2 linked regions of the Bdellovibrio bacteriovorus genome follow. The protein of the gene in region 2 interacts with the protein of the main gene of each other region in a pairwise test. Links are inferred from orthologs where the notes say so. Each region holds a gene or a part of one and is shown on either strand. Other genes may lie near its edges. The genes, in order: grxD and AZI85_RS04570.

Region 1 (3,170 bases), on a different replicon or contig from region 2:
TTGATCGCATGATTTCGATCTCGGCCTCGGAGCGGGTGTAGTTCAAGAAAGATCTTTTTGTCATACCCACACCGTGTTCGGCGGAAATAGATCCTTTATATTTTTTCACCGTTTCAAAAACCATGATGTCGACCTTGCGGCACTCGTTCACGAACTCTTCTTTACTCATTCCCGAAGGGCGCAAAATATTGATGTGCAAGTTCCCATCGCCGATGTGGCCGAACCATACGACTTCCCAAGTTGGGTAGGCTTGCGCCAAAACCTTATCTAAATCTTCCATGAATGGAGGCACTTTAGAAATAGTCACGGCGATATCGTTTTTGTACGGAGAATATTTGGCTAACGACTCAGAGATATCTTCGCGGTAGCGCCAGAAGGTCGCCGCTTGGACGTCCGACTGACTGATCACTCCGTCCAGGACCCAGCTTTCTTCCAAACACTTTTCAAAAACACCCAAAGCGTGTTCTTCATCTTGCTCGTTGCGAGTTTCAACTTCAGCTAAGACGTAAAATGAAGCTTTCGTTTCTAGTGGAGCTGGCAGGCCCGTATTTTCTAATACTTTGTTCAACGCCTTGTCTGAGAACATCTCAAACGCAACAAGTGATGTCTTCGTTTTAAATTCCGCGAAGATTTTCATCACAGCATCAAGTCCACTGACCGCCATCACCAAAACTTTCATTGGTGGAGGAGCGGGAGCCAGACGAATTGTCGCTTCCACGATAAATCCCAACGTACCTTCAGATCCGATGAACAAGTGGCGAAGATCATACCCTGTCGCATTTTTCACAAGGCCGTTGTTAAGTTCTAAAACTTCTCCAGCGCCGGTCACGACTTTAAGTCCAATGATCCATTCGCGAGTTAAACCATAGCGTACAACTTTAATTCCGCCCGCGTTGGTAGCGATATTGCCACCCATTTGGGAAGAACCTGTTGCTGCAAAATCTACGGGATAAAAAAGATTTTTAGAGTGAGCGAACTCTTGCAAAGCTTCAGTGACAACACCGGGCTCAATCACAACGGATTGATCGACAGCACTGAAATCTTTGATTTTGTTCATTTGGTCAAAAGAGACAACGACTTCACCTTGAGAGGCGACGGCAGAACCGGAAAGACCCGTGCGTCCGCCTGAGGGAACAAGGGCCATTTTATTTTTGCGCGCCCATTTTACGATGGCAACGACATCTTCGGTGCTGCGAGGAAAAACAATCGCCGTGGCTTTGATGTCGAAATAAGTTGTCCAGTCTTTACCCCAGTATTTGAGGCTTTCCTCGTCGGTTTTGATTTGGTCTTTTTGTAAAAAACTTTCAAGTTCGATGAGGGCCGTGGACATACAACATCCTATTCTTCGTCAGGAATCGCGCGATGATAATCTTTCAGAGTTCTTATTCTAAAGAAGGCGTAGACAGGACACAAGCCCCAAGCAGCAGTGATGAGGCCATACAAACCGATGTATGCCCAAAAAGGACCGCCGGCAATGGCGTAGGCTGTTAAGAATACGCCAAAAATAAACCTTAAAATGCGGTCCCAAACGGCAACATTACATCTCATGTTATTTTATAAGCTCTTGCAACTCACCAGATTGGTACATTTCCATCATGATATCGCTTCCGCCCACCAACTGTTTGTTGATGTAAAGTTGCGGAATTGTCGGCCAGTTGCCGTACTCTTTGATACCTGAACGGATTTCTTCATCTTCAAGAACATTCACGTCGTGAAATTGAACGCCGATGTCTTGCAAGATCGCGCAAGCACGTGCAGAAAAACCGCACATTGGGAATTGTTGAGTGCCTTTCATGAAAAGCACGATTTTGTTTTGGTTTAGAATGGAATCAATTCTTTCATGAGTTGTCATGGGGACCTCTTTTTAAAAACTTACTTAATCTTAGTCTTGATTGAGAGTGCGTGAACCTCGCCAGTCTTTAATTCTGGACCAAAGCAAGCCATCACATGCTGATGCTGTTGAATGCGAGTCATTCCCGCGAACACAGGGCTTTCCACGAACACTTCATAGTGATCTTGAGTGCCTGTCAGATCGTAAACTTCGATCTTCGCGCCTTGGTAGTGAGATTCTAATCTTTCTTTCATTTGTTCTGGTGTCATAGAGGGGGAAAGTAGCAGAGGCACCGAGCTAAGTCCACTTGAATGACACGGGCGGTCGATGTACTATGGGCGGTATGTTTGGACCGACGTCACGCCTGCTAAAAGTCTTTGCTTTAGCGCTCTTAGCCCTGCTTTTTTATTTCTTCGCGCGCGTAGAGTTTCTGCTATGGAATTGGAGCCTTTTTAAATCCAAGGAGCTCTCGGACATCCTATGGTCCTTCGTTGTCGGTCTGCGCTTTGATATTTCGGCGGTCTTAAGTCTTTCTGCGCCGCTGATTTTGCTGGCGATGATTCCTTGGCCTCGAAGCTGGCAAAAAGGGTGGCAATGGCTTTTGGCTTTGGGTTTCACCGTCTTGCAAATCCCTCTTTTCATCTTAAATTTGGGCGATACCGAGTTTATCAACTTCGTCGGCCGCCGCTTTACCTATGACAGCCTTTTTATCATGGGCGAGATGCAGGGTAAGATATGGAATTTTATTTCCAGTTATTGGCTGTTGTTTCTGGTTAACACGGCTTTGGTGGCTTTATTTGTTTTCGCCATTTTTAAGTTCAGTTTTAAAAAGCAAAAAGGCATTTACTGGGCCGGGCAAAGAAAGAAACCTTTGGGTTACTGGCTGTCCCATGGCTTTTTGTCTTTCATGGCGATCGTGATTTCAGTGGTGGGTATTCGCGGAGGTTTACAAAGCAAGCCCGTGAATTTTGTCAGTGCGAATGTGTTTTCCGCGCCTTTATTAAACAATCTAGTTTTAAATTCGTCTTTTACTTTTATTAAAAGCTACGGTGCTCAAGGGCTGAAGCAAGAAAAGTACTTTGAAAACAAAGACGATATGTTGAGGCATTTGAACGGTTCTTTTGTCGGCTCTAAAATGGAAGGTCTTCGTTTGCCGAAGCCTCAGAATATCGTTTTGATTATTTTAGAAAGCTTCGGAGAAGAATACCTGGGTCCCGTGAATGGCAAAAGCTATACGCCGTTTATGGATTCTTTGATGGAAAAATCTTTGGTCTTTAAAAACGCTTATGCCAATGGTCGTCGTTCGATTGAGGGCGTCGGGGCGGTCATGGCGGGAATC
Region 2 (3,271 bases):
TCTGGATTTTCTTTACCTGTGATCATACGGAACAATGTCGATTTACCCACACCGTTCGGCCCGATAACGCCCACGATCGCACCACGAGGAATGGTGAAGCTGACGTCGTCCAAAAGAACTTTGTGATCGTAAGCTTTTGTGATGTTTTTCGCCTCAACGACGATATCACCCAAACGAGGTCCTGGCGGAATGTAGATAGACATCTCTTGGATTTTCTCTGGCGAGGCTTCTTTCAATAGATTTTCGTAGTTAGAAATACGCGCTTTTGATTTCGCCTGACGAGCTTTCGCACCTTGACGGATCCAATCCAACTCGCGCTCTAAAGTCTTGGCTTTGCGAGCTTGGTCTTTGGCTTCGTTGGCTTGACGCTTGTCTTTTTGTTCTAGCCAAGATGTGTAGTTTCCTTTCCAAGGAATGCCTTCACCACGATCAAGTTCTAAGATCCAGCCTGCAACGTTATCCAGGAAATAACGGTCATGCGTAACTGCGATCACAGTTCCTGGGAACTTCGAAAGATATTGTTCAAGCCATGCGACAGATTCTGCGTCCAAGTGATTCGTCGGCTCATCCAGCAATAAGATGTCGGGTTCAGACATGATCAATCTTGCCAAAGCCACACGGCGCTTCTCACCACCTGAAAGGTTTGTCACAGGAAGATCGCCATCTGGACAGCGAAGAGCATCCATCACGATTTCGATTTTTTGATCAACGTCCCAAGCTCCCAAAGCTTCCAATTTTTCTTGGATTGCGCCTTGTTTTTCAATCAGCTTATTCATTTCGTCTGGATCCAAATCCGGATCAGAGAATTTGTCGTTGATCGCGTTGTATTCGCCCATCAATTTCGGCAATTCACCCATACCGGCGAAGATATTTTCTTTCACCGTTAGTGCGGGATCCAAGTGCGGTTCTTGCTCGAAGTAACCGACTTTCATTGTTTTGGATGGAAAAGCTTCACCGAGGAAGTCCTTATCCACACCTGCCATAATTCTAAGCAAAGTCGACTTACCAGAACCGTTCAAACCAAGAACACCGATCTTTGCGCCATAGAAGTAAGAAAGGTAAATATCCTTCAACACGTATCTTTGTGGAGGATATACTTTACTTACGCCCTTCATTGTGTAGATAATCTCTTGAGACATGATGTCACACTCCTAAAAGAGAGTATCTTTACCAGGCTAAAAATACTTGTCAAATGGAGTTCCATTTATGAAACTGTCGCCCCTGTGCATGAAGCACTTTCGGCAAACAAAATAAGCAGATTGTAATTAGCATAATGAGTGACGACGTCTTAGAGAAACAATCGAATACGCTTCTAGAAGCCGCGGCGGAACGTTCGGAAACCTCCGAAAAGCCCTCTTCTTCGCGCAAATCGCTGTTTGGAAACCTGAATAAGGATCTAACCGAAGCTCTGAATAGCTGGGACACTCTGACAGAACAGATGTCCAATCGCATCTCTCCTGAAGAAGAGCAGCTTCGTGAAGTCAAAAGACTTCTGGGCGAACTCAAATCCAAACTGAACGAATTCGCCGATTAATTTACTTTCTGTCGTGCTTGCTGCCCCCAAGACATTCGGGGGATTCGAAATTCAAGGCCGCTTTTTGCTTTTCCCATTCTTCGGGCGTCAGCGTTTTCTGCGTCAAGGCATGAAGACCGCTTTGCAGTTCTTCTTTTAACAGCTCATTGATCATTCTTTGACGATCGATGCGGGACTTCCCCGTAAACTTCTCAGAGACCACCAAAACTTTGAAATGAGTCTCGCTGCCAGGGGGAACAGAATGCATAAAGCTCTCGTTTTCGATTTCCATATGGATCGGAACGAGAGCTTTGCTTAAAATATCATTCAAACGAGTAGCACGTGTGGACATGAAACCTTTTTATTTTTTATCAATCTTGGATTTTACGTAATCCAAGCCCATTTTCGCCATGACGAAAACGCCTTTTTCTTCGAGCTTCTTTTCCACATCTTTGGCAGTACGTAAAGCTTTTGCTGCTGCCATTTGCGCCAAAGGATGTCCGACCGGAAGACCTTCAAACTGACCGTCGTGCACCCATTCTTCAGCCACGGTGTCAGCCAACTCCATCACCTTAGGAGCTTTCATGCGGATCAATTCGCTGCCGTAGAATTCTAAGTGAACTTTTTGCGGGCCTTCGCCATTAGAAGACATCATATCTTCGTGAGAAGTATCTTCTTCAGAAACGCGGTGAGCTTCCACCGTGATTTCTTCAGGACGAACACCTTCATTTTGCGCTTCCGTGTTGATCGAATCGGCTTCCTCGATGGTGACTTCAGCCTCATCAACGATGACACCGGCGTCGTTCATAATCGCAGCCGTTTCCATCTCAATGTGTTCTTCATCGTGAAGAGCTTCATCAGCTTCCATCTCGTGACGAGGGCGACGCTTCGGCGCGTGCTTATCACCATGGTGAGCTTTTTTGTGCCCGCCTTTAGAAGAATGTTTCTTTTTACCGTCGTAGTGCTTAATTTCTGGCATGTGACACCTCTTAGACAAATCCTAACATTTCTCGAGTGACAAAATCATAATCCGCTTTGGCTGGGGACTTTCCAGCAAACAATCCCTTGCCGGAACGCACGGTGTTTTTCACCTCTGATGAAGTTCTAATATACCCCTTCATCAGACAATCCTCAAAAGATTCGATGCATTTCTGTAAAAGTTCATGACTGGTGTTTTCACGACCATCGAACTTCGTGAACAGAATTTTTTTCGTAAATTCCAGGTCGAAGTCCTGCTTAATATCCTCTAATTCGCTCAAATTCTTCTGTAAACCCAAGAATGCAAATTTATCCGGATTCACAGGCAAAATGACCTCATCGGAAGCCACGGTCACCGCCGTATTCACCGCACTTAAAGCCGGGGCTGTATCGATCAAGATCAAATCATAGCGGTGCTTGATCTTTTCTAGCGGCGCTTTCACCATTTGGGCCCAATTGCGGTTGGAATTCATCAGAACTCTTTCTAAAACCGAGTTGTTCAATGAAGACGGAATTAAATCCACGTGAGGCTCAACAAAACGCACACATTCTTCGATGCTTTTGCGTTTTTCCGCGATATCAACCCAGACCGGAAGGCTTTCGTCTTCTACGCCTAAAGCAAAGCTCAAGTTGGCTTGTTGATCCAAATCGACGAACAGAACGCGCGCACCATACATCGCCGCACGCAAGCCCATGTTTAAAACAGAAGTGGTCTTAGCCACCCCGCCTTTCAGCATTTGCACGGAGATCACTTTGTGCGGGTATTTAAAACCCTCCGCC

Evidence for each region.
Region 1: the proteins of AZI85_RS04570 (region 2) and grxD interact in binary tests that used the Escherichia coli proteins (3 or more experiments, as listed by UniProt). The link is inferred for Bdellovibrio bacteriovorus from one-to-one orthologs.

Annotation. Positions count from the first base shown.
Region 1 is NZ_LUKF01000016.1:209,815-212,984, reverse strand. What follows is about bases 202-3,046. They hold grxD (Grx4 family monothiol glutaredoxin), read right to left. Parts: upstream 1,853-3,046; coding sequence 1,550-1,852; downstream 202-1,549. Other genes in these bases: AZI85_RS10650 (LTA synthase family protein), read left to right, coding at 2,166-3,046; AZI85_RS10655 (BolA/IbaG family iron-sulfur metabolism protein), read right to left, coding at 1,873-2,085; AZI85_RS10665 (YgaP family membrane protein), read right to left, coding at 1,339-1,548; AZI85_RS10670 (FAD-binding oxidoreductase), read right to left, coding at 202-1,330. In the rest of the region: more of AZI85_RS10670, read right to left, coding at 1-201; more of AZI85_RS10650, read left to right, coding at 3,047-3,170. UniProt on the Escherichia coli protein: Monothiol glutaredoxin involved in the biogenesis of iron-sulfur clusters.
Region 2 is NZ_LUKF01000003.1:139,484-142,754, forward strand. The notes cover bases 201-3,146. They hold AZI85_RS04570 (BolA family protein), read right to left. Parts: upstream 1,866-3,146; coding sequence 1,536-1,865; downstream 201-1,535. Other genes in these bases: ettA (energy-dependent translational throttle protein EttA), read right to left, coding at 201-1,139; AZI85_RS04565 (hypothetical protein), read left to right, coding at 1,274-1,534; AZI85_RS04575 (hypothetical protein), read right to left, coding at 1,875-2,492; AZI85_RS04580 (ParA family protein), read right to left, coding at 2,503-3,146. Also shown: more of ettA, read right to left, coding at 1-200; more of AZI85_RS04580, read right to left, coding at 3,147-3,271. UniProt on the Escherichia coli protein: Transcriptional regulator that plays an important role in general stress response. Has many effects on cell morphology, cell growth and cell division. Acts by regulating the transcription of many genes, including dacA (PBP-5), dacC (PBP-6), ampC and mreB.